DNA from 3 places in the Streptomyces sp. NPDC002809 genome. Region 1 is predicted to be linked to each of the others. Evidence: riboswitches for the same ligand, from Rfam matches in the RefSeq annotation. Region 1 holds a riboswitch; each other region holds the start of a gene.
What was found. Region 1 has a riboswitch for S-adenosylmethionine ahead of ABT025_RS20350 (hypothetical protein). Riboswitches for the same ligand answer to the same signal wherever they lie in the genome.

Region 1 (9,996 bases):
TCGGTAGTGGTCCGCGGAGTGCGATTCGAAGTCCGTCCGGACGGACAGCCCGTCCAGAGCACCGTCCGGGCCGCGCCGCACATCCACTGACGCCCGGCCGAACTGGTGCTGGATGGTGTTCTGTTCAGCCTCGTCCGGCAGGTTGCGCACCTCGTCCAACGCGGCCCGGGTCCGTCGGCGCTGCTCCGGTCCGCTCGCATCAGCTGCGCGTACCCGGAGGCGGCCGAGAAATCGGTTGCCAGCAGCTCCAGCAGGATGGCCGGTTCCAGGGCGGTTTCCGCTGCCTCGCCAGCGCCTGGCCCTGCCTCCGGCAGGACGTGCAGGGCCGTGGTCAGTGCTGTGGCCGGGTGGGATGGCGCGGACGACGGGCACGGCGCAGGCTCCGACCCGCTCCGTCGCCGAGTGTTCGGCCTACCGCCACCCCGTGCACACTGCACGGGTCTTCCGCAGGGCACGTCGATTCTGGAACACTCCAGTCGCTTCCGCCCCCACATCCCCTCACCCTGCAGAGGCCCCCACTCATGGCAGAACTCAACCGTCGCCGCCTCCTGCAACTCGCCGGAGGAACGGCCGCCTACACCGCGTTGTCGAGCAGCATCGCCCGCGCCGCATCCCTTCCCGCGCGGGGCCGTACAGGCTCCCTCCGGGACGTCGAGCACATCGTCGTGCTGATGCAGGAGAACCGTTCCTTCGACCACTACTTCGGCACCATGAACGGCGTCCGCGGCTTCGGTGACCCGCGGCCCGTCACGCTGCCCAGCGGAAAGCCGGTCTGGCATCAGAAGGACCTCCTCGGCAGGGAGGTGCTGCCGTTCCGGCCGCCCGCCGACGAGCTCGGGATGCAGTTCCTCCGGGACCTGAACCACGACTGGGCGGGCGGGCACCGGGCGTTCAACAAGGGTGCGTACGACCAGTGGGTGCCCGCCAAGACCGCGACGACGATGGCTCACCTCACCCGTGAGGACATACCGTTCCACTACGCCCTCGCCGACGCGTTCACCGTCTGCGACGCGTACCACTGCTCGTTCATCGGGTCGACCGACCCGAACCGCTACTACCTGTGGAGCGGACACACGGGGAACGACGGGTCCGGCGGGGGCCCTGTGCTCGGCAACGACGAGGCGGGGTACGGCTGGACCACCTATCCCGAGCGGCTGGAGCAGGCCGGGGTGTCGTGGAAGGTCTACCAGGACATCGGTGACGGGCTCGACGCGGCCGGGTCCTGGGGGTGGATCAACGATGCCTATCGGGGCACGTACGGCGACAACTCGCTTCTGTACTTCAATAGTTACCGCGAAGCCCAGCCCGGAGATCCGCTGTACGACAAGGCGCGCACAGGGACCGACATCAAGAACGGTGGAGGGCTGCTCGATGACCTGAAGGCCGATGTCCGGGCCGGGACGCTGCCGAAGGTGTCCTGGATCGTCGCCCCGGAGGCGTACAGCGAGCACCCCAACTGGCCCGCGAATTACGGTGCCTGGTACATCTCGCAGGTCCTTGACGCGCTGACCGCCGACCCCGAGGTCTGGGGCCGGACGGCCCTCTTCATCACCTACGACGAGAACGACGGCTTCTTCGATCACGTCGTTCCGCCCTTCGTGCCGTCGGGGGCCTCGCAGGGCCTGTCCACCGTGGACACCTCCGCCGACTACTTCCCCGGGGACATCCGGTACGCAGCCGGGCCGTACGGGCTCGGCCAGCGGGTGCCCATGCTGGTGGTCTCCCCGTGGAGCACCGGTGGGTTCGCGTGTTCCGAGGTCTTCGACCACACCTCCGTGATCCGGTTCATCGAGCAGCGCTTCGGTGTGCGCGAGCCCAACATCTCGCCCTGGCGGCGGGCCGTCTGCGGCGATCTCACCTCGGCCTTCGACTTCCGCCGTACGGACACCTCGGACGTCTCGCTGCCGTCGACGGATGCCTACGAGCCTCCGGACCGTCTCCGGCACCCCGACTACGTCCCCGCGCCGCCCGCCACCGGCAGTGTGCCCAAGCAGGAGAAGGGGGCGCGCCCCACTCGGCCGTTGCGTTACGCGCCCTTCGTGGACGGCGCCGCCGATACGGCCACCGGCAAGTACCGGCTCACCTTCAGTGGCGGCGCCGCCGCAGGGGCGCAGTTCCTCGTGACTTCCGCGAATCGCACCGACGGGCCCTGGACCTACACCACCGAGGCCGGAAAGTCCCTCTCGGACAGCTGGAACACCGCCTACTCCAAGGGAGTGACCGACCTCACCGTTCATGGCCCCAACGGATTCCTGCGCACCTTCCGGGCGGACGGGAAGACAGCGGGGCCGGAGGTGACAGCTCGTCATGACGCCGCCACAGGTGGGCTTGAGCTGACCTTCGTCAATGGCGGTTCCGCGACCGTACGCCTGAGCGCGCGCAGTGCCGTCGGGTACGGGGGAGGGGTGCAGGCCTTCGCGGTCCGCGCCGGCGCGACCGTGAAGCACGTGCTTGACCTGCGGGGAAGCGGGAGTTGGTACGACGTCACCGTCGTCTCCGACGTGGACGCCACCTTCCTGCGGCGCTTCGCCGGGCACGTCGAGACGGGCCGGGCCGGTTCGAGCGACCCGGGCCTCGTCACCGGGTGAGTGGCCCCGGCCGGCGGGTGTCCGGGGGTGGGTGGGGCCCGTGGCCGGGCGCCACGCGCTCCGGACCACCCGCCGCTCCGGCGCTGCGCACTCCTGACCACCCGTCGGGGCCTGCCGTGTGCGTGGGTTGGAGTCGTGGACGGGTCATGAGTTCCAGTGCACAGCCCCGGCTTGCTGGACGGCACCCCGCTCCGCTGCGGGTGCTCCGGGTGACGACCTGCCCCGTGCGCAGGGTACGGGGAACAGCGGACCGCGGTGCAGGCACTCGGGGTCCTCACCCCGGAAGGCGAACCTCACCATGCTGCGTCATCTCACCCGGAACGACTCCGTGCGGAGCGACGACTGCACCCGCTATGCCGCGGGTCACCGCGTGCACTGGATCCATGCCAAGAAGTGCCTGCAGGAGCCGGGGCGGTCCGTCGAGATCCTGCTCACCTCCGGTGACGTCCGCGACGACGGATGGGTCGAACTGCGCCCCGCCTTCGCCTACTCGGGTGATCTCCCCGTGGTCTGGACGCACGCTCCCGGCGCGCTGCGGGAAACGCTCGCCGGTCACCGCGGGCGTGTGTACTGGCTGGAGCGCTGGCACGCGCTGAGGCTCGAGGAGGGTGAAGGCGACGGAGGCAGCGGACTTGGGGATGCGAGGGGTGCCGGGCTGGTCAACGTCGCTCTCCAGGGCGGGGATCTGTGCGAGGACGGCTCCGCCCGGGGCGGTACATCGTGATGCTTGTCAATTGTGTTGAGATGTCGCCCTGTTGCTCTGTTCAAGGTGCGGGATTGATCGCCGTTGACCGTTCCGGCGTCACATAAAATCCTTATAGTGAACGTGCGTTGATCGCATGATCATGACGCTTGCAGCTGTCGCCACAGGAGTCAGGACTCATGACGCGCCCCTCTTCCGCCGAACCCGCGCCGTCCACTCCTCCACCGCCTCCCGGCTGTCCGGCTCATACCGTGGCCGTGCCGCTCGGCGGGTCCGGGTTCCAGACCGAACCCCAGACCGTCTACCGCGCCATGAGGCGTGATCACGGGCCCGTCGTCCCCGTGGAACTGCCCGGCGGGTTCCCCGCCTGGCTGGTCATCGGGTACCGCGAACTCCATCAAGTCACCAGCGACGGCGAGCTGTTCCCCCGTGATGTCGGTCTGTGGAACCAGTGGCCCCACATCCCCGACGACTGGCCCCTGTTGCCGATGGTGGGGCGCCCCCTGCCGTCCATCTACTTCAGCGCGGGGGAGGAGCACCGACGGCACGCCCGTATGGTCGGTCCGGCCCTCGAAGGCGCCGATACGCATCAGATCCGCAGCCACTGCGAGCAGTTGGCCGACCGGCTCATCGACGACGTGTGCAGCCGCGGTACGGCCGACCTCGTCGCCGACTTCTGTGATCCGCTCCCCGTCCTCGTCCTCGCCCGGCTGATCGGGTTCCCCGACGCCGAAGGCGCCGACATCGCCCGGGTGTTGAAGGATCTTGCCGACGGCGGCCCGGACGCGCAGAGCGCCCATCTGCGGTTCGGGGAACACATGGCCCGGCTGGTGGCCACGAAGCGGGCCGCACCCGGGGACGACGTGACCTCGCGCATGCTCGCCTTCCCCGAGGCCTTCACCGACGAGGAGTACATGCTCGACCTGATGGCCATCACGGCCGCCGGGCACCTCACCACCGCCGACTGGATCAGCAACTCCCTTCGGCTGATGCTCACCGAGGACGAGTTCGCCGACTCCATGGCCCGCGGCCGGCGCAGCATCGGAGAGGCCATGAACGAGGTGCTCTGGGAGGACACGCCCACCCAGATACTCGCCGGACGCTGGGCCGTACGGGACACGCAGCTCGGCGGACAGCGGGTCAAGGCCGGGGACATGCTGCTGCTGGGGCTCGGTGCCGCCAACACCGACCCCCTGATCCGCCAGAGCATGTCGGACACCGGAGCATCCGCACAGGGCGGCAACGGCGCACATCTCGCCTTCAGCCACGGCGAGTACCGATGCCCGTTCCCCGCCCAGGAGATCGCCGAGATCATCGCCCGTACCGGCATCGAGGTCCTGCTCGACAGGCTGCCCGATCTCCAGCTCGGTGTCCCCGCCGACGAACTCGTGCGACGGCCTTCCGCGTTCCTTCGAGGCTCCACCGCGCTCCCTGTTCGGTTCACCCCCGTTCGTACGACAGGAGACTTCTCGTGAACTGCTCTCACGCCGCCGCCCAGGCAGCAGCCCAGGACGGCGGGACCGTCGTCATCGACCCGATGGTCCAGGACCTGGACGGTGAGACGGCGCGGCTGCGCGACGCCGGGCCACTGGCCCGGATCGAGCTGCTCGGTGTTCCGGCCTGGACCATCACCCGGCACGCGGACGCCCGGCAGCTCCTGCTCGATCCGCGGCTGGTGAAGGACCTCGACGCCTGGGGGCTGTGGCAGAGCGGCGAGGTGACGCACGCGTGGCCGCTCATCGGGATGATCGACGCCGGCCGGTCCATGTTCACCGTCGACGGCGACGAGCACCGCCGGCTGCGGACCAAGACCTCCCAGGCGCTCACGCCCCGCCGGCTGGAGGCGATACGCCCCGACATCGAGAAGTTCACCGAGGAGCTGCTGGACGCGCTCGCCGAGGGTGGCAGGGGCGGAGCCGTCGTCGACCTCAAGTCCGTGTTCGCGCAGCCGCTGCCCATGCGCGTCGTCGGCATGCTGATGGGGGTCGACCCCGCCGCGAACGCCATGCTGACCCGCCGGTACAAGGCCTTCTTCTCGATGCTCACCCCGCAGGACGAGCGCCTGGCCCTCCTCGCCGACCTGGACGTCTTCTACGCCGGGCTCGTACGGGAGAAGACCGCGCGGCCGACCGACGACCTGACCTCCGCGCTCATCCTCGCCGACGAGGGCGGCGAACCGCTGACCGAGGAAGAGGTGATCGGCAACCTCAAGGCGATGGTCGCGGCCGGGCACGAGACCACGATCGGGCTCATCCTCAACGCCGTACGCGCCCTGCTGGCCAACCCCGACCAGTTGCGGATGGTCCTCGGCGGGGAGGTCTCCTGGCAGACCGTGATCGAGGAGACCCTGCGGTGGGACACCCCGACCACCCACCTGCTGATGCGGTTCGCCACCGAGGACATCCAGGTCGGTGACGGCGTCATCGCCAAGGGCGAGGGAGTGGTCATCTCCTACCGGGTGATCGGCCGCGACCCGGAGCAGCACGGCCCCGACGCCGACGCCTTCGACATCACCCGCCCCACCCCCATCCGGCACATGACCTTCGGTCACGGCCCGCACATCTGCCCCGGTGCGGCGCTCTCCCGCGTCGAGGCGGGGATCGCCCTGCCCGCGCTCTTCGGGCGCTTCCCCGAACTGCGGCTCGCGGTGCCGGATGCGGACATCCGCAAGCTTCCCGTGATGACGCAGAACGACATGGAGGCCTTTCCTGTTCTGCTCGGTGGCTGAGACCGGGTGGCTGCGCCCTCTCCGTACGCGCGCGTATCGTGAGCGCCATGAAGATCCGTTTCGGTGTGGGACTCGGTGCCGGTCCATCCCTGTCGGATTTCAGCCGGATCGTCGACCGTCTCGAAAGCGGCGGAGTGGATTCGCTCTGGCTGTCGGAGCAGGTCTGTTCGGACGCGGTCGATCCCTTCATCGGCATGGCGCACGCCCTGTCACGGACGAGCCGGCTGAAGGTCGGTACGTCGGTCGCGGTGCTTCCGGGGCGTCACCCGGTGCTGGTCGCAAAGCAGTTGGCGTCCCTGGCCGGTCTTTCGCCCCGGCGCGTGCTCCCGGTGTTCGGGCTCCAGCCCGCCCGGACCGGCGAGCGTGAGCTGTTCCCCGCACCCGAGGGACGGCGCGGGGCGCTGTTCGACGAGTCCCTGGAGCTGCTGCGGGCCTCACTCAGCGGGGAAGTCGCCGGATTCGAAGGGGAGTTCCTCAGAGTCGACGCCGCACGGATCGGGCCGCTGCCCGCGAGGCCCTTGGACATCTGGCTCGGGGGCAGCGCACCCGCAGGACTGCGCAGGGTCGGGCGGTACGGGGACGGATGGCTCGGGTCGTTCCTCACCCCCGAGGCCGCCGGACGGGCCCGCGAGGCCATTCAGGCCGCGGCGGCGGAAGCGGGCCGGGAGATCGAGCCCGACCACTTCGGGATCAGCCTCACCGTCGCCGAGGGCGGCATCCCGGACGACCTCGCCCAGGTGATTCGGCGGCGCGTTCCGGAGAGCGACCCCGGGGATCTCGTGGCTGCCGGCTGGCCGGAACTGCACCGGCTGCTGGACGCGTACATCGAGGCCGGCCTGACCAAGTTCGTGATCTATTCCGCCGGGGCCCGGGCCGCCGATCCTTCCACCGACGCCTCCATCGACGCCTTCCTGGACCGGTTCGAGGCGGAGCTGCTGCCACGGCAGAACTGAACGGTCACTCACACGGTCGGGACGTACGGGCCCTGTTCCTCGGGCGGGACGTCCAGGGCCTGTTCCTCGGCCGGCCGCGACCCAGCGCGCGGCCCGGCCCGGGGGACACCGCGCCGTCCGCTACAGCGGCGGCCGGGCGGGGCCGCCTACTTGCGCGCGTCGTCTTCCTGGACGAAGTCGGTGGAGCGGGCGAGTCCTTCCCAGGTGTTCAGATCACGGTCGACGGCGTCGCGTCCGGCGCGGACGAGGCGCAGCGCGTCGGAGCCGAGGACGAGGTGGGCGGGCGGGTCGGGTGTGTCGAGGATGTGCAGGACGGCGGCGGCTGCGTGGGCCGGATCGCCGAGCTGCCGGCCGTCGGCCTGGTGGCGTGCGGCGCGGATGGGTTCGAAGAGATTGTCGTAGTCGGGGATGGTGCGCGGAACGCGGGTCATCGAGCGTCCGGCCCAGTCGGTGCGGAAGGAGCCGGGCTCGATGGCGGTGACGTGGATGCCGAAGGCGGTGACTTCCTTGCCGACGGATTCGAGGATGCCTTCGAGTGCGTATTTGCTGCCGCAGTAGGCGGACACTCCGGCGAAGCCGGCCAGGCCGCCCATGGAGGTCACGGCCAGAATGTGTCCCCGGCGCCGTTCACGCATGAAGGGCAGGACGGCCTGGACAGTGGATGCGGCGCCGAAGACGTTGACGTCGAACTGGGCGCGCAGGTCCGCCAAGGGCGTCTCCTCGAAGGTCCCTTCCAGGCCGTAGCCGGCGTTCGCGATCAGCACGTCGATCGGGCCGACGGTCTTCTCCACCTCATCCACCACGGCGAACACGGCTTGGTCGTCGGTGACGTCGAGGATGCGGGCATGGGCGAGTTCCGGGCTGAGGGCGGTGAAGGCCTGTGCGTCGGCGTCCTTGCGGACGGTACCGATGACGGTGTGGCCAGCGTCCAGCGCGGCGGTGGCGAAGGCGCGGCCGAGGCCGCTGCTGACGCCGGTGATCAGAAGGATCCTGGCCGTGCTGGGCACGGCCGCTCTCTTCAGCGGAGGGTTCCTCACCATTGGCTCCTTCATGTTGGCAAGTCCTGCCACCAGCCTGAGCGGGCCGGGGGGAGCGAACCAGGGCGGCGCGTGCCTGGGCACGGCGCACCCAGGCACGCGGAGTGGATGCGGCCTAGCCTGGAGGGATGACCAGTAACGATCTCGGAGATTTCCTGCGTGCCCACCGCGCCCGCCTGCAGCCCGACGACGTCGGGCTCGCCTCCTACGGTGCGCGCCGGGTGGCGGGGTTGCGGCGGGAGGAGGTCGCCGTCCTGGCCGGGATGAACAGCGACTACTACGCCCGTCTCGAACAGGGCCGAGAGCGCGGCCCCTCCTCGCAGATACTCGAAGCGATCAGCAGCGCGCTGCGGCTGGACGACGAGGCGCGGGAGCACATGTACCGGCTGGCGGGCACCGCACCGGAGAGTGAGCGGCCGCAGCCGAGCGAGGCGGTCAGTCCCGCGCTGCGGCAGCTGCTGGACGGGTATCCGAACGCCGCGGCGTTCGTCCTGAACCCGGCCAACGACTTCCTGGCTTCGAACGCGCTGGCCGACGCACTGTTCTCGCCGTTCGAGGACGTGGACAACATGGCCCGCATGACCTTCCTCGACCCTGCCGGACGGAGTTTCTTCACGCGGTGGGGGCGGGCGGCGGAAGCGGTCGTGGCCGGACTGCGCCATGCCATGGGGCTGGACCCGCACTATCGGCGCCTGCACGACCTCGTCGGCTCCCTGACCGAGCAGAGCGAGGAGTTCGCCGCCCTGTGGTCCTCCCACACCGTGCACGGGAAGTCCCGTTCCGGAAAGGAACTGCTCCACCCCGACGTCGGCCCCCTTGATCTCGTCTACCAGACCTTCGACGTCCGCGGCGCGCCGGGCCAGCAGCTGGTCATCTACCACGCCGAACCGGGAAGCCCCAGTGTTCAGGCGCTGTCCCTGCTCGGCAGCCTCCACGCCACACGGCACCAGGAGTCCGCCACGTAGCCGCCGCCAGGGCTCACCGCCGGCCCGCCCGGCACGGCCGCCGGGTCGGCCGAGTCACCAGACTCGCACGGCGCAGGTCCGTGACGCCCTGAATGGCGGGCCCGGCCGTTACCGCGATGGAGCCACTCAGGCTGCCGGTCGGTCGGCGAGCGGGCGGCGCCGCAGGGCGGTCTCGGTCAGTGATCGCGGTGGGAACGAGGTTGCGGGGTTGTACAGGTTCGTCCCGGGCGGCACGATCTCGTCGATCCGGTCGAGGGCCGCATCGTCCAGGGTGAGCGCGGCGCCCCGGAGCAGGTCCTCCAACTGTTGCATGGTCCGCGGTCCGATGATCGCCGAGGTCACGGCCGGGTGGGCCACGGTGAAGGCTATGGCGAGTTGCGGGAGGGTGCAGCCGATGCTTCTCGCGAGGTCGACGAGCTGTTCGACGGCGTCGAGCTTGGCGGTGTTCTCGGCGATCGCGGGATCGAAGAACGCCGGCCGGAGCGCGGCACGTCCGGAATTCAGGTCGATGGGCTGATCCCTGCGGTGTTTGCCGGTGAGGAATCCGAAGGCGAGGGGGCTCCAGACCATGACCCCCATGCCGTAGCGCTCGCAGGCGGGCAGGAGCGAGGCTTCGATCGCGCGGGCCAGGATCGAGTAGGGCGGCTGGTCGGTGCGGAAGCGCCCGAGGCCGCGCCGTTCGGAGACGTGGTGTGCCTCGACGATCTCGTCGGCCTGGTAGTTCGAGCAGCCGAAGGCCCGGATCTTCCCCTGGTGCACGAGGTCACTGAGTACGGAGAGGGTCTCCTCGATGTCGGTGGAGTGGTCGGGGAAGTGGACCTGGTAGAGGTCGATCCAGTCGGTTTTCAGGCGCCTGAGGCTGTCCTCGACCGCCTTGAGGATCCAACGTCGTGAGTTGCCACCGCGGTTTCGGCCCTCACCCATCGGGAAGTGGACCTTGGTGGCGAGTACGACGTCGTCACGGCGCCCCCGCAGCGCCTTTCCCACGATCTCCTCGGACTCGCCCTGTCCGTACATGTCAG
Region 2 (9,996 bases), on a different contig from region 1:
CACCCCGATCCAGGCGGCGCGGCTGGGCAAGGACCTGGAGCCGTACCGGCCGTTCTGGCTGGAGGACTGCACTCCCGCCGAGAACCAGGAGGCGCTGCGTCTGGTCCGCCGCCACACCACCACGCCGCTGGCCGTCGGCGAGGTCTTCAACACCGTGTACGACTACCAGGCACTGATCACCGAGCAGCTGATCGACTACGCACGTTCGGCGGTCACCCACTTCGGCGGGGTCACGCCGCTGCGCAAACTCTTCGACTTCGCCGCCCAGTACCAGGTGAAGAGCGCCGTTCACGGACCGGAGGACATCTCGCCGGTCGGGATGGCCGCGGCCGTCCACCTCGATCTCGCCGTTCACAACTTCGGCATCCAGGAGTACTCGGGCCACAGCCCTCTGACCGAGGAGGTGTTCCGGCACGCGTACACCTTCACCGACGGGTACCTGCACCCGGGCGAGGCGCCGGGTATCGGTGTGGAGCTGGACGAGGAGGCGGCGGCCGCGCATCCGTACGTACGGGCCTATCTTCCGGTCAACCGCCTCCGCGACGGCAGCGTCCACGACTGGTGAGCCGCGTGGCGCCGCCGTCCGGAGGCGCCACGGCGGCCCGGGCAGGGCCGCCTACGGGTAGGCGGGCTGAAGACCCGCGTACACCCCTTCCCTGCCGATCAGTTCGTCGTGCGTCCCCACCTCGGCGATCCGGCCGTCCTTCATCGCCACGATGCGGTCGGCACCCTGGATCGTGGAGAGCCGGTGGGCGACGACGAAGACCGTACGGCCGTGCACGAGCCGGGAGAGGGCTTCCTGCACGAGGGCCTCGGAGCGGTTGTCCAGCGCGGAGGTGGCCTCGTCGAGCACCAGCACCCTGGGGTCGCGGATCAGCGCCCGCGCGATGGCGAGCCGCTGCTTCTGGCCGCCCGAGAGCCGCGCTCCCCGCTCGCCGACGACCGTGTCGAGGCCGAGCGGCAGGTCCTTGACGAACTCCAGCGCGTTGGCGTCCGCCAGCGCCTGTATGAGCGTGGCCTCGTCCGTGTCTCCCATCCCGTACGTCACGTTGTCACGGATGCTGCCCTCGAAGAGGATCGACTCCTGCGGCACCACGGACAGGAACCGCCGGTAGCTGCGCAGATCGAGGCCCGCCATGTCGGTCCCGTCGAGCATGATGCGGCCCGACGTGGGCCGGATGAAGCCGATGAGGAGATTCAGGACGGTCGACTTGCCGGCGCCCGATGCGCCGACCAGTGCGACCGTCTCGCCCGGACGTGCGGAGAGGGTGAACCCGTCGACCGCGGGGTCCGCGTCGGCGTAGGCGAAGCCGACGCCCTCGAAGTCGATCCGGCCGGTGACGCGGTCGACCTGCGCCTTTCCGGCGTTGTGTTCGAGGTCGGGTGCCTGGAGCACCTCACCCGCCGAACGCACCGACTCCAGCCCCTTGGTGAGGATGGGCGCCAGGCCCAGCAGCGTGGTCACGGAGCCGGTCAGGACGGTGAAGAAGGCGCTGAGCATGACGACGTCACCGGGGGTGATGGGCATCCAGCCGTGGTAGGCGACCAGGGCGGACCCCGTCAGGCACAGTACGCCCAGCGTGTTGAGGATGACCCAGGCCAGCGATCCGAAGCGGCCGTTGATCACGTCCAGGCGCAGCCCGGCCGCGAAGACCTGGCGCAGCGAACCGTCGACCCGGCCGAGCGCGGTGCGCTCCAGTCCGTGGGCGCGGGTGATGGGTATGAGCGTGGTCATCTCGCCGACGCGGGAGGAGAGCTGTTCGACCTCGCGCCGGAAGGACTCGTTGTGGCTGCGCAGCCGGGCGCGCAGTTTCATCACGAGGAGACCGGCCGCGGGCACCACGATCAGGAAGACGGGAAGGAAGGCGGGCACGCGCACGCCGATGACGACGAGACCGCCGACCAGCGTCACGACGGCTCCGAGTCCCATGTCGGCGCTCTGCTGCATCATCTGCTCCACCGACTCCACGTCGCGGACCACCTTGGCCTGCAGGACGCTCGAACTGACCCGTGAGTGGTAGCCGATGGACAGTTGCTGCATCCGGCGGCACAGCGCCGAGCGCAGCGTCGTGCCCATGCGGCGGATGCTGCCGCCGAGGCAGCGTACGTACCACTGGTGGAGCGGGTAGTTGATCACGAGGATGAACAACAGGACGCCGGTGGCCTTCCACAGCCTGGACTCCGGTCCGTGCTGGACGACCACGTCCAGGACCGTGGCGGTGATCAGCGGAAGCAGCCAGATGGGGCTGTGCTTCACGACGAAGAAGCCGACCGCGAGTGCCAGCCGCCCGCGGTCGGGCCGGAAGAGGTGGCCGAGGGTGCGGAACGGGTTCTCGCCGCGGTAGCGGTGGTCGAGATGGTCGAAGGGCGCCAGGGGTTCGGCGGAGGATGGGGAAACCGCTTTCTGCATGGTGTCCATCCCACCCCGCTCCCGCGGTCCGGGGCAACCCCGTCCCACGGACGGGACACGAGGCCCCGGGAAACCGCCGGGGGATCCGACGGGCCTCAGCGGACGCGGACTTCGCCCGGCAGCGGCTCGGGGGCGGGCTCCTTGCGGTGCGGGCGCCCCGCCGAGGCGATCACGCCGGTGACCAGGCCGGCGAGCAGACCCCAGAACGCGGAGCCGATCCCCAGCAGCGTCACGCCGGAGGCGGTGGCGAGGAACGTCACCACGGCCGCTTCCCTGGACGCCTTGTCGGCCAGTGCCGCGGACAGGGAGGCCTCGATGGTGGCGAGCAGGCCGATCCCCGCGATCGCCAGGACGAGTTCCTGCGGCATCGCGGTGAGGAGCGAGGCGACGGTGGCGCCGAGCAGGCCGACACAGAGGTAGAAGACGCCCGCCCACACGGCGGCGAGGAAGCGCCTGTCGCGGTCGGGGTGTGCCTCCTCGCCGGTGCAGATGGCGGCCGTGATCGCGGCCAGGTTGAGGCCGAACGCCCCGAAGGGCGCCAGGACGGCGTTGGCCGCGCCGGTCCACGTCATCAGCGGCGAGACCGGCACGTCGTAGCCGGCACCGCGGATCACCGCGACGCCGGGCAGGTTCTGCGAGGCCATCGTGACGACGAACAGAGGTGCGCCGACGCTGACGAGGACCTTCCAGTCGAACTCCGGCGTGGTGAAGACCGGGGTGGCCAGGGCGAGCCGGACCTTGCCCAGCTGCCAGCCGCCGGTGAACACGGTGGCCACCACGCCCGCGGCGAGCGCCAGCAGCACCGCGTACCGGGGCAGCAGGCGCCGGCCCAGCAGATAGAGCACGAACATGGGGAACGCGACCGCGAATCCGCCGTGCATGGTGCTGAACAGGCCCGTGCCGAACCGCAGCAGCACCCCGGCGAGCAGCGCGGCCGCCAGCGGCACCGGGATCCGGCCCATGAGACGGCTGAACCAGCCCGTCACACCGCTCACGAGGATCAGCAGGGCCGAGAAGACGAACGCGCCGACCGCCTGAGCCATCGACACACCGCTCAGACCCGTCGTGAGCAGCGCGGCTCCCGGCGTCGACCAGGCGGTCACGACGGGCGCCCGGTAACGCAGCGACAGCCCGATGCAGGTGCAGGCCAGTCCGACACCGAGCGCCAGCATCCAGGAGGAGATCTCGTGCGAGTCCGCCCCCGCCGCCTGCGCGGCCGTGAAGACCAGCGCCGCCGAACTGGTGACCCCGACCATGACGGCGATCAGGCCGGCGACCACGGCCGATGGCGGCGCGGCGGAGCGTATACGGGTGATCGCGAACATGAGTGAGCCACTTTCCTGTGCTGTGCCCGACTGGGTGCGTGTCCGGCGCGGTGCCTGCCCGGCCGGTGGCGGTGCCTGACTGCGCCGACGGCAGGCTGTCGGCCGGGCGCGCCCGCGGGGCGTTCCATATATGGAACGTTCTGTATGTGGAACACTAGAGAGGCGGGCCGACGCCCGTCAACCAGGACAGTGGAGCGGGTGCACGGCCTATGGGGCTGAACGAGGACGTGGGACGTCGGCTGCGAGCGCTGCGGCGCGAACGGGACCTGTCGCTGTCGGAGTTGTCCCGGCGCTCCCGCGTCGGCAAGGGCACGCTCTCGGAGCTGGAGAGCGGCACACGCAACCCCACTCTGGAGACCTTGTACGCACTCACCACCGCGCTCGGCCTTCCGCTCAGCGCCGTACTGAGCGACCTGCGACCGGGGGACGGCTCCGGCCCGGCACTTCCCGGCGTCTCGGGAAGTGCCGTAACCGCCGTTCTTCTGGAGCGGTACGAGGACGGGGCCGCGGTCACCGACGTGTTCCGCATCAGCATCACGGCGGGCGCCGTACAGGAGTCGGAAGGGCACGTCCCGGGTACGCGGGAGAGCCTGATGGTGCTGTCCGGCACCGCCGTCGTCGGCCCGCCGGACGACACCCGTACGGCCGGCCCCGGCGCCTTCGCGCACTGGCGGGCCGACGCACTCCATGTCTACGGCGCGCCCGACGGGGATGTGGAGGGCATCCTCTTCGTCCGTTATCCCCCGCCGGGGGAGCCCGCCGGGGGAGCGGGCCGGAGTGCCGTGAGCGACGACGGCTGAGCGCAGGGGCTCACGCCGCGTCGGCCGCCACGTCGTTCGCGCACGGGAAGGCGGGGTGGTCGCCGAGCCGGCGCACGAAGTCCTGGAGCCGGGGGTGAGCGGACAAGGAGTTGACCGGGCCGGGCTGGACGAGTGCCACCCACAGGTCCACGTCGGCGGCCGTCAGCTCCGCACCCAGCACATAGGGGTGCAAGGAGAGACGGCGCTCCATCAGGTCGAGCGCCGCCGAACGCTCCGAGGGCGATGCGGACGGGGTGACCTTCTGGTCCAGCAGCTCACGCAGGGCTTCGATGTCCGCGGCGAGCTCCGGCGGGTGCAGCGCGGAGGGGCAGGCCTCGTTGTGCCCGGAGAGCAGACCGGCCAGGTCGCGGAGGATGTCGGGCGTGTGGTTGCTGACGATGCGGCCGCTCCAGCGGTCGCACAGGGCGGGAGCCGTCAGCGGTCCGTCGTAGTGGTGCACCGTCGCCTCGTACGCACTGCGCAGCGAGGCGAAGGCCTCGGGGGTCGCGGCCGGGTGGGTGAGGAGCGTGGTGGCGACCGAGTCCCGCAGGCCGAGAAGGCCGAGAGTGATGGAGATGCGCAGCGAGCGCGGACAGCTCGCCGACAGGAAGAGCTCGTAGCGATGCGGCGCCGGATAGAAGCCGCCGGCGAGACCGACGCCGATCCTGCTGTCGAAGCGGGGGGACGGTACACCCGACGACGGGCGAAGGCCTGCGGCGCGTGCAGCGGAGGCGGAGGAAACGGGGCCGCGCTGCGGCGAGTTGTCCGTGCTGGAACCGCGCGATGCTGTCTCGGGCATGACTCTCCCTATGGGGATCCCTGGGGGAACGACGAAGCCACCGCCGCCATGCTGGCACCGGCGGCCGGATGCGGAGCGACTGTGCTTGCGTACCGGTCCGGACCGAAGGACCTGCCCCGGCCCGGCACGAGCGCACCGGAACGAGGAGTCCGGCCGATCGGGCGGGGGCAGGTCCGACGCGGACTAGTAAGCGCTGGAGACGCGCAACAGATCGATGTGCAGGCGCCTCGTCAAGCCGTTCCTGGGCAATTCCCACCGGTCCTGGCCATCGGGGCTCGCGAGACGCGAGACCGCGCTTGTCCTGTTGCTCCAACAGGACCCGGTCGTCACCCGGGGCACCCCATCGCGGTGGAAGGGTTGCCTGTCAGCGGGCCGGGGCCGATGACCGCACGAGCGGGAACTCCCGCACGGGCAGCGCTGACAATCGTGACCGTCCACGCCAGTTTCGGTGCGTCCGGTGGCGCCGTCAAGAAGGCGGGACGTGCCGTCTCGCCTGGTGGTCACCGGCGTTGACATCCTTTTCGATGCGGCCCTAACCTCCGGCGCAGAGCAGAACGGTCACGAGTGCCGGCGAAGAGCCCTGGCTTGCCGGCCGGCAACCCTCGCACGCGGTGGGGTGCCCCAGGTGAGGACCGGACCGGATGACGTTCGGTAAGCGTGAGGCCCCGCGGGGCGGAATGGTGACGGTGAGCGAGATGAACGCAGCTGACGGGATGGCCGCTCGGCGGCCCCGCGGCTGCGTCCTGCTGTGCGCGGACCGCTCCGTCGACCTGCTGCGTGTCAACAGCGCGCTGTGTACGGCCGTTTCACGCCCTCTCTGTCAAGGCTGACGGCTCTCCTATTCCCTGACATCCACCGCTGCCGCGGTGTGCCCTCTCCCCACCCGGCCCCTGAGCCGCGCTGTGTGCCGCGTCCCGACGGCCCGTCCCCGACGGGCGCGGTGCCGCAGCCTCCCGCGGTCCGGGGTGTCCGCATCCGCTGGAGCCCTCCATGAGTGAACTCTCCGGCGTCGCTGTGTCCCCGGGACCAGCGCCGCCCACCGACGCGAACCCCCGTCCCGGCCCGAACGCCGCGCCCAGGCCCCTGGCGGCGCAGCGGGTCCTCCCGCTCAGGCGTCCCGGCCGATGGATCGCCACGATCGTCGTGCTCGTGCTCGGCGCCCAGATCGCTCACGGTCTGGTGACCAACCCGTTCTACCAATGGGGCCGTTTCCAGTACTGGTTCCTGCGGCCGGCGATCCTCGACGGACTGCTCGTCACCCTCGAAGCGGCGGTGTACAGCGCCGCGCTGGGCCTGCTCGGCGGTGTCCTGCTGGCCCTTGCGAGGCTCTCCCCGAACCCGGTGCTGCGCACGGCGAGCTGGCTCTACACGTGGCTGTTCCGTTCGGTGCCGCTGATCGTGGTCCTGCTGTTCCTCTACAACTTCAGTGCCCTCTACCGCACGTTGAGCATCGGGGTGCCGTTCGGTCCGGCCTTCTTCACCTTCGACGAGTCGCGCCTCGCCACCGACATGGCCGTCGCGGTCGTCGGACTGAGCCTCAACGAGGCGGCCTACGCCTCCGAGGTGGTGCGCGGAGGCATCCTCTCCGTGGACCAGGGGCAGCACGAGGCGGCCGCCGCACTCGGCCTTCCGAGGCGATACCAGTTCGCGAAGATCGTCTTCCCGCAGGCGCTGCGCTCGATCACCCCGAACTACGTCAACCAGTTGATCGGTCTGATCAAGGGCACCTCGCTGGTCTTCTACGTCTCCCTGCTCGACCTGTTCGGCTCCGTACAGAGCATGGGCAGCACCTACCCCGGCGACATCGTGCCCCTGCTGCTGGTCGCCACCGTCTGGTACCTGATCCTCACCAGCGCCGTGTCCGTCATCCAGTTCTACGTCGAGCGGCACTACTCGCGGGGCGCGCTGCGCACCCTGCCGCCGACCCCGCTGCGGAAGGTACGGACCGGCCTCGGCGAACTGAGGGCCCGGGTCCGGAGGGAGACGGCGACATGACCACCGACACGCAGGAGATACGCCCGGCCGCCGTCGAGGTGCACGACGTGTACAAGTGGTACGGCAGCCAACGGGTCCTGGACGGGGTGGAGCTGACCGTGCGGCCCGGTGAGGTCACGGTCATCCTCGGGCCGTCGGGCTCGGGCAAGTCCACCCTCCTCAGGGTGATCAACCACTTGGAGAAGCCGGAGATCGGCCATGTCAGCCTGAACGGCGAGATGATCGGTGTACGCCGGCAGGGCGAACGGCTCAAGGAACTCAGCGAGCGGGTCATTCTGGCCCAGCGCAGCCGGATCGGTTTCGTCTTCCAGAACTTCAACCTGTTCCCGCATCTGACCGTGCTGGACAACGTGGCGGCCGCCCCGGTGGCGACCGGCAGGCTCGCCAAGGGCGCGGCCCGGGAGCAGGCCCGCGACCTGCTGGCCCGGGTGGGTCTCGCAGACCGGGCCGGGGCGTACCCCCGGCAGTTGTCCGGCGGCCAGCAGCAGCGTGTGGCCATCGCCCGTGCCCTCGCCCTGCGGCCCGGCGTCATTCTCTTCGACGAGCCGACGTCCGCGCTCGACCCCGAACTGGTCGGCGAAGTGCTGGCGGTCATCAAGGACCTGGCGAGCAGCGGCACGACCCTCGTCATCGTCACCCACGAGATCGGCTTCGCCCGTGAGGTCGCCGACCGGGTCGTCTTCATGGACGGCGGCCGGATCGTCGAACAGGGCTCTCCCGCGCAGGTGTTGGACGACCCGCAACATGACAGGACCAGGGACTTCCTCAGCAAGGTGCTCTGACCCCCGCACGTCGTGGAGCGAGGCGGTCCGGCCGCGGCCCACCCGGCACTCCCTCCGTCCCACCGGCGCCGCCCGGCATTCGCTCCCCGCCACCGCCCACCCGGCACTCCTTCGGTACCACCGCACCCACTCGGCATTCCTTCGGTACCACCGCCGCCCACCCGCCACCCGACAAGGACAGTCATGCACACCCTCAGTCTCCGCAGCAGCCTCCTCCGCGGCGTCACCGCCTCCGCGGCCGTCGCCTCCCTCGCCCTAGGTCTCGCCGCGTGCGGCGGCGACAGCGACGCCGCCTCCAGGAGCGGCACAGCCGCAGCCGGAACGGTCACCGTCGGCGCCCTGTCCAACGGTGCCGGGAAGGAGACCGCGCTCAAAGTGTCCGAGGTCGAGTCGATCAGTGCCGGACTGCCCGCGGAGATCGCCGAGCGAGGCACGCTGGTGATCGGCGTGGGTGCGTTGCCGGCGGGGTTCCCGCCCCTGGCCTACGTGGGTGACGACCAGAAGACGCTCACCGGCGCCGAACCCGACCTCGGCCGACTGGTCGCGGCGGTCCTCGGGCTCAGGGCGGAGATCAAGAACTCGACCTGGGAGAACATGTTCGTCGGGATCGACAGCGGCAAGGTCGATGTGGCCCTGTCCAACGTCACCGACACCGAGGAGCGCAAGAAGAAGTACGAGTTCGCCTCCTACCGGCAGGACAACCTCGCTTTCGAGGTGGGGAAGAAGAGCACCTGGAACTTCGACGGCGACTACCGGAACCTGGCCGGCAGGACCGTCGCCGTCAGCGCGGGCACCAACCAGGAGAAGATCCTTCTGGAGTGGAAGGAGAAACTGGCGAAGGACGGCAAGACGCTCGACGTCAAGTACTACCGGGACAGCAACGCCACCGCGCTGGCACTGGCCGGCGGGAAGATCGACATCTCCTTCGGCCCCAACCCCGGCATCGCCTACCACATCACCCAGACGGCGAACACGCCGAACGCGACGCGTAACGCGGGCAAGTTCTCCGGCGCGGGTGCGACGCTCCAGGGCCTGATCGCGGCCACCGCGAAGAAGGACAGCGGGCTTGCCGAGCCGATCGCAGCCGCGATCAACCATCTGATCAAGAGCGGCCAGTACGCCCGGTGGCTCGCCGCCTGGAACCTCTCCAACGAGGCCGTCGACAGCTCACGGGTCAACCCGCCCGGGCTGCCGCTCGACAACTCCTGACCCACCGCCCGTCCGGGGGCCCCGCCGTGCCGCGGCCGGGCCCCCGCCCCGCCCGGCGCGTTCCCGACACGGAGACCCAGTACCGCCATGCTCACCAGCAATCACGCCCCGTCCCCGAGCCCCCACCCGCCACACGTCCTGGACAACGCGGCCTGGGCCGCACTGACCGGCCCGCACATCCGGTTCGCCGAGCGGGTCGGCCGGGCCGCCCGCTACCCCACGGACGTCTCCCCGTTCACCGCCCTCGACGATCCCACCGACCCCCGCGCCTGGGACGACCTGGCCGCACTGGTCGGGCCCGGGACCGTCACCCCGGTCACCGGCGTCCAGTCCGTGCCCGACGGGTGGGAGACCGAGCAGAGCGGTGACGGAGTCCAGCTGATCGACACCGCACTGCACGCCGAACCGGCGCCCGAAGCGGTGCGGCTGGGCCCCGCCGACGTACCCGAGATCCTCGGACTGATCGCCCTCGCCAGACCGGGCCCCTTTCTGCCCCGTACCGTCGAACTGGGCACCTATCTCGGCATCCGCGACCGCGGACGCCTGATCGCCCTGGCCGGCGAACGGCTGCGTCCGCCTGGCTGGACGGAGATCAGCGCCGTCTGCACCCACCCCGACCATCGCGGCCGGGGCCTGGCCACCCGGCTCGTCCGCGCCGTCGCTGCGGGGATCCGGG
Region 3 (9,996 bases), on a different contig from region 1:
TGTGCGGCGCCGCGGACGAGGACGAGGCGATGGCAGTCGTGGCCCGGGTGCCGGCCCTCGGGCAGGGCAGGGAATGGGAGCTGGCCGCGGCGATCGGCCGGCTGTATCCCGGTGCCGGGGACACCTTCTGGGGGACGCTGCAGCCCGACCGGGTCGCCGAGTTCCAGGCGTCGCTCATGGTGGCGGAGGTGCCGGGGCTGCTGCCCGCGCTGATGACGGGTGCCACACCCGCCCAGCAGGTGCAGGCGCTGACGGTGCTGACCCGGTCCGTGGTGGCCCATGCCAACGCGGGCCGGACCAGTCGGCGCGACCTCGTCCTGGAACGGCTCGACACGCTGCTGGAGCACCAGGACTTCACCGCGGAGGTGCTGCGCGCCGCCGCGGCCGCGCTGCCGGAGGCTTCCGACGCCCTCACCCGGTTCGCCGTGCGGCTCACGCAACGCCTGGTCGAGCGGTACCGCGAGCCGGTGCACGGGACCGTCGACCACGACGGCCTCGCCTGGGCCCTGGGGGAGTGGGCGAAGCGCAAGGCGCGGACGAGTGACTGGCGTACGGCCGTGGCTGCGGGCGAGGAGTCGGTGGCGATCCAGCGCGCGCGGGCGGCCCACGGGACCCCCGCCCAGGAGCGGGTGCTCGCCGGCGCGCTGATCCAGCATTCGGCGGTTCAGTGGAACGCGGGTGCCCGGCAGGCATCGCTCGCGCTCGCCGAAGAGGCCGTGGACCTGTGCCGCGGGCTGGCGCGGAGCGTGCCCGATGCGGAGATCCCGGAGCTGTTGGCCAAGGCCCTGAACTCGCTGGCGACGGGCTACGACGACGCGGCGCGCAGGCCGGAGGCGGTGGCCGCGGCCGAGGAGTCGGTGGCCATCCGACGGGAGCTCGCCGAGCGTGACCCGTCCAGAGCGGCCGCCCATGCCGCGTCGTTGCGCAATCTCGCCGCCTGCCAGTCAGGTTCGGGGCACCCGGAGGAGGGCAGGATCATCGCGGAGCAGGCGCTGGCCATCGAGCGTCGGCTGGCCACGGAGAATCCGGATGCCTACGCGGACACGCTGGCCCGCACGCTGCACCATCTCTCCTGGCACTACTGGCGTGAGGGAGCCAGCCCGGTGAGGACGCGCGCCGCCTCCCAGGAGGCGGTCGACCTGCGCAGGCGGATGGCCGCGGACAACCCGGACACCTACAACGCCGGTCTGGCGGATTCCCTGGTGAACCTGGCCACCGAGCAGCCGCACGAGCAGTCCCTGGAGACGCTGGCCGAGGCGGAGGACCTCTATGCGATGCTGACCGAAAGGGCGCCCCTGGAGCACGCCGACTGGATGCGGCTGCTGCTCAGCAACCGGGCCTGGGTACTGAACGAGCTCGGGCGCGTGGACGAGGCACTGGAGACGATCGACGAGGCGATCCGCCTCGCCCGGCTGCTGTACCGGGACAACCCGGTGGCCCGCGGCACCAATCTGGGCAAGGACCTGTCCAAGGCGGCTGTGTTCCACAAGGCCGCCGGCCACCGGGAGGAGGCCCTCGCCGCCCACGAGGAGGAGGTCAGGGTCAGGCGCGAGCTGGTCCGCCTGCATCCCGCCCCGAACGAGATGTACCTCGCCGAGGCACTTCACGAACAGGCCCTGGCCCTGTCGGACCACGACGAGCCCGAGGCGGCACTGGCGGCCGGGGACCAGGCACTGGAACTGTACGAGCGGCGGTGGCGCGAGGACCCCGGGCAGGAAGCCGCGGGCTACGCCGCCGGGCTCACGCTCGTGGCCTGGCTGAGGGAGACCAGTGGCAAGGGCGGCGATCCGGTACCGCTCAGGGAGCGGGCCGTCGTGCTGCTGCGCCCGGTGGCCGTGAACTCCGACTTCAGCCGGGTGCGGCTCGCCGAGAATCTGGTGCAACTGGCCCATCACGCCTCGGCGGCAGGAGGAATGCGCGCCCTGCTGCGCGCGCTTCCGTTCGCCCGCGAGGCCACCGAGAACTACGCCCGGATGTCGGCGCGCAAGCCGTCGCCGGGTGATGACCTGACGAGATCCGCGACCCGCTGGGCCCAGCTGCTGGACGGCTGCGGACGCAGGGCCGAGGCGAGCGATGTGCGCCGTCGCTACGGGGTGCCGAAGGGCTGACCGGCGGCCGCTGTACGACCTACGTGACAGAAGCGGTTTGTGCGTTTCGGGAGGAGAGAACGATGCCGGAACAGGATGGGGAGACGGATGTTCCCGCCGACGGAGGTCCTGCCTCGGCCGCGGGGGCACCGCCGCCGATGGAGACCGACGACAGCACCGAACTGGTCTTCCGGTCGGTGGACCTCTTCTACGAGGAGTATCTCGCCCAGGTGGTGTGGCGGCGCGTGGACGGCGTCCACCTGGCCTGGTGTCCGGACTGGTGGATGCATCCCGAAGCGATTGTGAGGATCGCCTCGCTGTGGCGGGCCTTCGAGTTCCTGCGGGTCGATTCGTCTCTCGGTATGTCCAACTGGTGGCTGCACCACGCCGATCCCCATCTGGCCGTGCTGATGGATCCGCGCACCGGGCCGTTCGTCCTCTGCGCGGGACCCGACGGCCACAGCGTGGACATCGGCCCGTTGCCGGGCAATCCGTCACCGCCGGAGATGTGGGACGACCCGGCGTTCTCGGTCGATGCGGCGGAGGCGGAGGAGGCGCGCAAGGCCGCCGGGGCGGAGGACCCGGCGAACTGACCGGCCCGCCCTACTCCTGCCGCAGCGCCTCCAGCTGTTCCAGGAACCACTGCTGCGGCGGCAGCGCGGTGGCCGCCGCGGCCAGCCGCTTCGTGCGGGCCGTCCGCTCGTCGTCCGCCATCGTCAGCGCCTCGTGCAGCGCGTCGGCGGTGGCGGACACGTCGTACGGATTCACCGTGATCGAGTCGGCGCCCAGCTCCTCGTACGCCCCCGCCTCCCGTGACAGCACCAGCGCGCAGCCGTGGTCGGAGACGACCGGGACCTCCTTGGCGACCAGGTTCATCCCGTCCCGGATCGGGTTGACGAGCGCGACGTCCGCCAGCCGGTACGCGGCCAGCGAGCGGGCGAAGTCGTCCTTGACGTGCAGGACGACCGGGGTCCAGTCCGCCGTCCCGTGCGCCTCGTTGATCGCGTCGGCGACGCGCTGCACCTCGGCGGTGTACTCCCGGTAGACCCCGAGGTCCTGCCGCGAGGGGTAGGCGAACGCGATGTGGACGACGCGCCCGCGCCACTCGGGCCGCTCGTCGAGCAGGGCGCGATAGGCGAGCATCCCGCGGACGATGTTCTTGGACAGCTCCGTACGGTCCACCCGCACGATCGTCTTCCGGCCGGGGCCCACCTGCTCCCGCAGCGCCGCCATCCGCTCGTCCACGTCCGCCTCGTGCGCGCGGCGGCGCAGGAACTCCGCGTCGGCGCCGAGGCCGTGCACCCCGATCCGGGTGCGGCCGGTGCCGCCGAGGATCTCCGTGCAGCAGCCGATGAACGCGTCCGCCCAGCGGCGGGTCAGGAAGGCCGCCCGGTCGGCGCCGAGGATGCCGTGCAGGAGCTGTTCCGCGATGTCGTCGGGCAGCAGCCGGAAGTAGTCGACGGGCGCCCACGGGGTGTGCGAGAAGTGGCCGATCCGCAGGTCGGGGCGGAGCTCGCGGAGCATGCCGGGCACCAGCGCCAGGTGGTAGTCCTGCACGAGGACCGCCGCGCCCTCGCCCGCCTCCTCGGCGAGCGCCTCGGCGAAGGCCCGGTTGTACGTCTCGAAGGAGGCCCACTGACGGCGGAACTCCGCGTCGAAGACGGGTTCGACGGGGGTCTGGTAGAGCAGGTGGTGGACGAACCAGAGCACCGAGTTCGCGATGCCGTTGTACGCGTCGGCGTGGACGTCCGCGTCGATGTCGAGCATCCGGACGCCGGGTTCGCCGACCCCGCGCCGCACCGCCTCCCGGTCCCCGTCCCCGAGGGCGGCGCAGACCCACATCTTGTCGTCCACGGCGCTCAGGCCGGAGACGAGTCCGCCCCCGCCGCGCCGGGAGTCGAGGGTGCCGTCCTCGCGCAGCGCGTACGAGACCGGGCCGCGATTGGACGCGACGAGTACCTGGGCAGCGGGCTGAGGGGCGTGCTCGGAGACCATGGGCGGAATCTAGCCCGATCACGAACCGCCCAAACGTACGAAGTCAGGCCACGTCACGCCGCACGGCGTGAAACGTACTCCTCGATCTCGCGCATCGGCGGCCGCTCCTCGGTGTCCACCGGATAGGTGCGCGGGACGAAGCCGTGCTCGCCGCGCTCGAACTGGGTCAGCGACGGGCGGACCAGATGCCCCCGGGAGAGGCGGAGTTGGGCGGTGCGGTAGATGGCTGCGGCCATCCGGCCGAGCGCCTGGCCGTCCTGGTGGCGGTGCTTCCTGACGCCCACGTCGACCTGGGCGAGCGCGTCCAGACCGACCGTGTGCAGGGCGTCGACGAGCAGGCCCAGCTCCACTCCGTAACCGACCGGGAACGGCAGCCGCTCCAGCAGCGAGCGGCGCACGGCGTACTCGCCGCCGAGCGGCTGGACGAAGCCGGCCAGCTGCGGCCAGTGCAGATTGAGCAGCGGGCGTGCCACCATTTCGGTGACGCGGCCGCCCTGGCCCGTGGTGTCGCCGAACGGGCGGTCGTACATCGCCTTGACGAACTGGACCGAGGGGTCGGTCAGCAGCGGGCCGACGATGCCGGAGACGAAGTCCGCGGAGAAGTCCTTCAGGTCCGCGTCGATGAAGCAGACGATGTCCCCGCCGGTCACCAGGAGTGACCGCCACAGCACCTCGCCCTTGCCGGGGACGGCCGGTATGCGGGGCAGGATCGCGTCCCGGTGGACGACCCGGGCACCCGCCCGGCGGGCGACCTCGGTGGTGGCGTCCGTCGAGCCGGAGTCGATCACCACGAGTTCGTCGACCAGCTGGACCTTCTCCATGAGCTCGCGCCGGATCGTCGTGACGATGTCCCCGACCGTCTCCGCCTCGTTCAGCGCGGGCAGCACCACGCTCACGCTCGGTCCGTTCGCGCCGCTTCCGGCCTCCAGCAGACGGTCCAGCGGACGGTCGGCGGCTGACCAGGAACGCCTGGTCAGCCAGCGTTCGACCTCTTCCAGCACGGTCGATACTCCCTGTATGTGATCCATCTCGCGGTTCGGACGACTATCTCAACAGTCCGGTGCTTCGGTTACAGTCTTGAACAACGCAGATGGCCGTCGCATGCCGGGGTCCGTCCGCCGATAAACGCCTGGATCCATGGTCCAGTGCCACAGCGCTCATCCAGAGGGACTGAGGGAACGGCCCGTTGAAGTCCCGGCAACCCTCCCGCCGACCGCGAGGTCAGGTGGGGAAGGTGCCAATTCCGTCTCGTGACGAAATGCGTCGCGAGGAAGATGAGGAAAGGACCTCGCCATCGTGGCTGTTGAGACTGTTGAAGCAAACACTGAATCCTCCGTGGACCTCGGTCCCGCCGCGGCGCTTTCCTGCCGCGAATGCGGAGAGCGATTCGCACTCGGCCCCCTTTTCGCCTGCGCGTCCTGTTTCGGGCCGCTCGAAGTGGCGTACGACCTGCCGAGCGGCTCCCCGGACGAGCTGAAGAAGCGCATCGAGGCCGGACCGAACAACATCTGGCGCTACGCGCCGCTGCTGCCGGTCCCCGCCGATGTCGCGGACAAGCCCAACATCAACCCCGGCTTCACCAAGCTGGTCAAGGCCGACAACCTCGCCCGTGAGCTGGGCGTCACCGGCGGTCTGTACGTCAAGGACGACTCCGGCAACCCGACGCACTCCTTCAAGGACCGCGTCGTCGCGATCGCCGTCGAGGCCGCCCGCGCCTTCGGGTTCACCACCCTCTCCTGCTCCTCCACCGGCAACCTCGCCGGCGCCGTGGGCGCCGCCGCCGCCCGCGCCGGTCTGCGCTCGTGCGTGTTCATCCCGCACGACCTGGAGCAGGGCAAGGTCGTCATGGCCGCGGTGTACGGCGGTGAACTGGTCGGCATCGAGGGCAACTACGACGACGTCAACCGCTTCTGCTCCGAGCTCATCGGCGACCCGCTCGGCGAGGGCTGGGGCTTCGTCAACGTCAACCTGCGCCCGTACTACGGCGAGGGATCCAAGACCCTCGCCTACGAGATCTGCGAGCAGCTCGGCTGGCAGCTGCCCGACCAGATCGTCATCCCGATCGCGTCCGGCTCACAGCTCACGAAGATCGACAAGGGCCTCCAGGAGCTGATCAGGCTCGGCCTGGTCGAGGACAAGCCGTACAAGATCTTCGGTGCCCAGGCCGAGGGCTGCTCCCCGGTCTCCGCCGCCTTCAAGGCCGGTCACGACGTGGTGCGGCCGCAGAAGCCGAACACGATCGCCAAGTCCCTGGCGATCGGCAACCCGGCCGACGGCCCGTACGTCCTGGACATCGCCCGCCGCACCGGTGGCGCCGTCGAGGACGTCAACGACGAGCAGGTCGTCGACGCGATCAAGCTGCTGGCCCGCACCGAGGGCATCTTCGCCGAGACGGCCGGCGGGGTGACGGTCGGTGTGACGCAGAAGCTGATCGAGGCCGGTCTGCTGGACCCGGCGCTCACCACTGTCATCCTGAACACCGGTGACGGCCTCAAGACGTTGGACGCGGTGGCCGCCACCTCGCAGGCGAGCGCCACGATCCGCCCGAGTCTGGAAGCCTTCCGCGCCGCCGGGCTCGCCACCAGCTGAGAACCCGGCGCCCAGGCCCCCCGGCGGGCCGGGCACCGGCTTCCGACCACTCGAGACTCAGGAAGGGCACCCACCATGAGCGTCAAGGTCCGTATCCCCACCATCCTCCGCACCTACACGGGCGGCCAGGCCGAGGTCCCGGCCGAGGGCGCGACCCTCTCCCAGGTCATCGAGTCCCTGGAGAAGGACCACCCGGGCATCGCCGCCCGCGTCCTGGACGACCAGGGCAAGCTGCGCCGCTTCGTGAACGTGTACGTCAACGACGACGACGTGCGCTTCGAGGGCGGCCTGGACGCGGTCACCCCGGACGGTGCCGGTATCTCGATCATCCCGGCCGTCGCCGGCGGCTGCTGAGCCCCCGGGCCTCGCGGCCCGACTTCACCGCGTCACCGGAATTGCCCCCTCTGCGAGAGAAGCGGAGGGGGCAATTCTGCATGGTTGAGCGCGGTAGAGTGAGGGAAGTCCCCTCCGCTGCCCGTGCCGCCCGCATATGAGAATGCGCCTGGCCACGACAAGATGCAGCCAAAGTACCTGAGCCCCTTGCGCCATAAGTCGCCTTTGCCTGGCCTGACTTGCCCTGGAATCTCATGAATCCCCCACATTCGGGCGATCGGTGCTGCGCAGAATTCTCGTCCGATTGACCTGTTGCAGAGGGCAGTTGGGCAGATACATTCGGCCGCGGTCGACGCGTTCCGGCGCACACACCCTCTCCTGTCGGAGGGTGAGTTCTGACCCGGGCCCGCGAAGTGCGGTCCCGTGCAAGGGCCAGTAATAGGGGAGTTAGGCATGGCTCAGGGCACCGTCAAGTGGTTCAACGCGGAGAAGGGGTACGGCTTCATCGCGGTCGACGGTGGTGCGGATGTTTTCGTCCACTACAGCGCGATCCAGATGGACGGGTACCGCACCCTCGAAGAGGGTCAGCGAGTTGAATTCGAGATCTCGCAGGGCCAGAAGGGGCCGCAGGCGGACATGGTCAAGCTCGCCGTCGGCTGAGCCCGGCCTGTCACCACGCAGTCGGCCAACGACACTACTCACGCACGGAGGGCCCGTACCCCTGGGGTACGGGCCCTCCGTGCGTCCCGGGGCGCTTCCGCGGCACCCCGGGGCGCTTCCGCGCCGTCCCGGGAGGCTCCCGCGGGCCCCTTTGCGACTGTCCACACTCCGGAGGGGGACGCTTGCACTCTCGGGGGTCGAGTGCTAATTATTGGCTTAGCACTCTCTGGGTGAGAGTGACAGAAACTTGGACCGGGCCGGTGAGGCCCGCAGGTCTGTCGGGGCAAGGAACCGGCAGACAGGCAGGCCGTCCGTCGCGGGCGCCTCTCGGTCCGGAGAAATCCACCCCTGTCCGGGAGGACCACTTCATATGGCCAAGATCATCGCCTTCGACGAGGAGGCCCGGCGCGGTCTTGAGCGCGGCATGAACCAGCTCGCCGACGCCGTCAAGGTCACCCTCGGCCCCAAGGGCCGCAACGTCGTCCTTGAGAAGAAGTGGGGCGCCCCCACGATCACCAACGATGGTGTTTCCATCGCCAAGGAGATCGAGCTGGAGGACCCGTACGAGAAGATCGGTGCGGAGCTGGTCAAGGAGGTCGCCAAGAAGACGGACGACGTCGCCGGCGACGGTACGACCACCGCCACCGTTCTCGCTCAGGCGCTCGTCCGCGAAGGCCTTCGCAACGTGGCCGCAGGTGCCAACCCGATGGCGCTCAAGCGGGGCATCGAGAAGGCCGTCGAGGCCGTCTCCGCCGCCCTCCTGGAGCAGGCCAAGGACGTGGAGACCAAGGAGCAGATCGCTTCGACCGCCTCCATCTCCGCCGCTGACACCCAGATCGGCGAGCTCATCGCCGAGGCCATGGACAAGGTCGGCAAGGAAGGCGTCATCACCGTCGAGGAGTCCCAGACCTTCGGTCTGGAGCTCGAGCTCACCGAGGGTATGCGCTTCGACAAGGGCTACATCTCGGCGTACTTCGCCACGGACATGGAGCGCATGGAGTCGTCCCTGGACGACCCGTACATCCTGATCGTGAACTCGAAGATCAGCAACGTGAAGGACCTCCTTCCGCTGCTGGAGAAGGTCATGCAGTCCGGCAAGCCGCTGCTGATCATCGCCGAGGACGTCGAGGGCGAGGCCCTGTCGACCCTGGTCGTCAACAAGATCCGTGGCACCTTCAAGTCCGTCGCCGTCAAGGCCCCGGGCTTCGGTGACCGCCGCAAGGCCATGCTCGGCGACATCGCCATCCTCACCGGTGGCACCGTCATCTCCGAGGAGGTCGGCCTCAAGCTGGAGAACGCCGGTCTCGACCTGCTCGGCCGCGCCCGCAAGGTCGTCATCACCAAGGACGAGACGACGATCGTCGACGGCGCCGGTGACAGCGACCAGGTTCAGGGCCGCGTCAACCAGATCCGTGCCGAGATCGAGAACTCCGACTCGGACTACGACCGCGAGAAGCTCCAGGAGCGCCTCGCGAAGCTGGCCGGCGGCGTGGCCGTCATCAAGGCCGGTGCCGCGACCGAGGTCGAGCTCAAGGAGCGCAAGCACCGCATCGAGGACGCGGTGCGCAACGCCAAGGCCGCCGTCGAGGAGGGCATCGTCGCCGGTGGTGGCGTGGCTCTGCTCCAGGCCTCGGCCGTCTTCGAGAAGCTCGAGCTCACGGGTGACGAGGCGACCGGCGCCAACGCCGTCAAGCTGGCGCTGGAGGCTCCGCTCAAGCAGATCGCCGTCAACGGTGGTCTCGAGGGTGGCGTCGTCGTCGAGAAGGTGCGCAACCTGCCGATCGGTCACGGCCTCAACGCCGCGACCGGCGAGTACGTCGACATGATCGCCGAGGGCATTCTCGACCCGGCGAAGGTCACGCGCTCCGCCCTGCAGAACGCCGCGTCCATCGCCGCGCTCTTCCTCACCACCGAGGCCGTCATCGCCGACAAGCCGGAGAAGGCCGCTGCCGGCGGCGCTCCGGGCGGCATGCCGGGCGGTGACATGGACTTCTGATCCTGACGGATCGGTAGCTCCTGCACAGCTGTACACGACACCGGCCCCCGGGGATTCGTCCCCGGGGGCCGGTGTCGTCGTGTGTGCGGGCGTTGTCCACGCGGGTGCGCGGTCCGTACGGTCAGCCCGCGTCGAGGCCGTCGACCAGCCGGTTCAGGAAGCGGGCGAACGTGGCGTCGGGGGTGACCGGGCGCCCCGCCGAGGCGAGGGCCTCGGCGAGTTCCGGGTGGTGGCCGTCCGTGGCGACGGCGGCGAGGTAGAGCGCCTCGGCCGCGGCCCGGTCCGGCGACAGGGCGGCCTCGGCCTGCGCCACCTCGTGGGCCACGTGCCCGGCCA

Region 2: another riboswitch for S-adenosylmethionine. It lies ahead of ABT025_RS36030 (glutathione S-transferase family protein); the one in region 1 lies ahead of ABT025_RS20350 (hypothetical protein).
Region 3: another riboswitch for S-adenosylmethionine. It lies ahead of thrC (threonine synthase); the one in region 1 lies ahead of ABT025_RS20350 (hypothetical protein).

The regions. Positions count from the first base shown of each region.
Region 1 is NZ_JBEOVJ010000032.1:34,509-44,504, forward strand. It holds gene ABT025_RS20340 (hypothetical protein) at 1-159, opposite strand, end outside; gene ABT025_RS20345 (phosphocholine-specific phospholipase C) at 522-2,588, shown strand; SAM riboswitch class IV at 2,731-2,840, shown strand; gene ABT025_RS20350 (hypothetical protein) at 2,887-3,312, shown strand; gene ABT025_RS20355 (cytochrome P450) at 3,471-4,766, shown strand; gene ABT025_RS20360 (cytochrome P450 family protein) at 4,763-6,019, shown strand; gene ABT025_RS20365 (TIGR03854 family LLM class F420-dependent oxidoreductase) at 6,067-6,972, shown strand; gene ABT025_RS20370 (oxidoreductase) at 7,119-8,012, opposite strand; gene ABT025_RS20375 (helix-turn-helix transcriptional regulator) at 8,138-8,974, shown strand; gene ABT025_RS20380 (aldo/keto reductase) at 9,101-9,996, opposite strand, start outside.
Region 2 is NZ_JBEOVJ010000109.1:2,800-12,795, reverse strand. It holds gene manD (D-mannonate dehydratase ManD) at 1-565, shown strand, start outside; gene ABT025_RS36045 (ABC transporter ATP-binding protein) at 617-2,410, opposite strand; gene ABT025_RS36040 (benzoate/H(+) symporter BenE family transporter) at 2,506-3,735, opposite strand; gene ABT025_RS36035 (helix-turn-helix domain-containing protein) at 3,945-4,535, shown strand; gene ABT025_RS36030 (glutathione S-transferase family protein) at 4,546-5,334, opposite strand; SAM riboswitch class IV at 5,622-5,766, opposite strand; SAM riboswitch class IV at 5,891-5,998, shown strand; gene ABT025_RS36025 (amino acid ABC transporter permease) at 6,325-7,329, shown strand; gene ABT025_RS36020 (amino acid ABC transporter ATP-binding protein) at 7,326-8,111, shown strand; gene ABT025_RS36015 (transporter substrate-binding domain-containing protein) at 8,295-9,320, shown strand; gene ABT025_RS36010 (GNAT family N-acetyltransferase) at 9,408-9,996, shown strand, end outside.
Region 3 is NZ_JBEOVJ010000023.1:39,914-49,909, reverse strand. It holds gene ABT025_RS16430 (trypsin-like peptidase domain-containing protein) at 1-2,108, shown strand, start outside; gene ABT025_RS16425 (DUF4913 domain-containing protein) at 2,171-2,680, shown strand; gene ABT025_RS16420 (alpha,alpha-trehalose-phosphate synthase (UDP-forming)) at 2,691-4,082, opposite strand; gene ABT025_RS16415 (glucosyl-3-phosphoglycerate synthase) at 4,136-5,083, opposite strand; SAM riboswitch class I at 5,237-5,363, shown strand; gene thrC (threonine synthase) at 5,379-6,671, shown strand; gene ABT025_RS16405 (MoaD/ThiS family protein) at 6,747-7,025, shown strand; gene ABT025_RS16400 (cold-shock protein) at 7,458-7,664, shown strand; gene groL (chaperonin GroEL) at 8,035-9,660, shown strand; gene ABT025_RS16390 (TetR/AcrR family transcriptional regulator) at 9,782-9,996, opposite strand, start outside.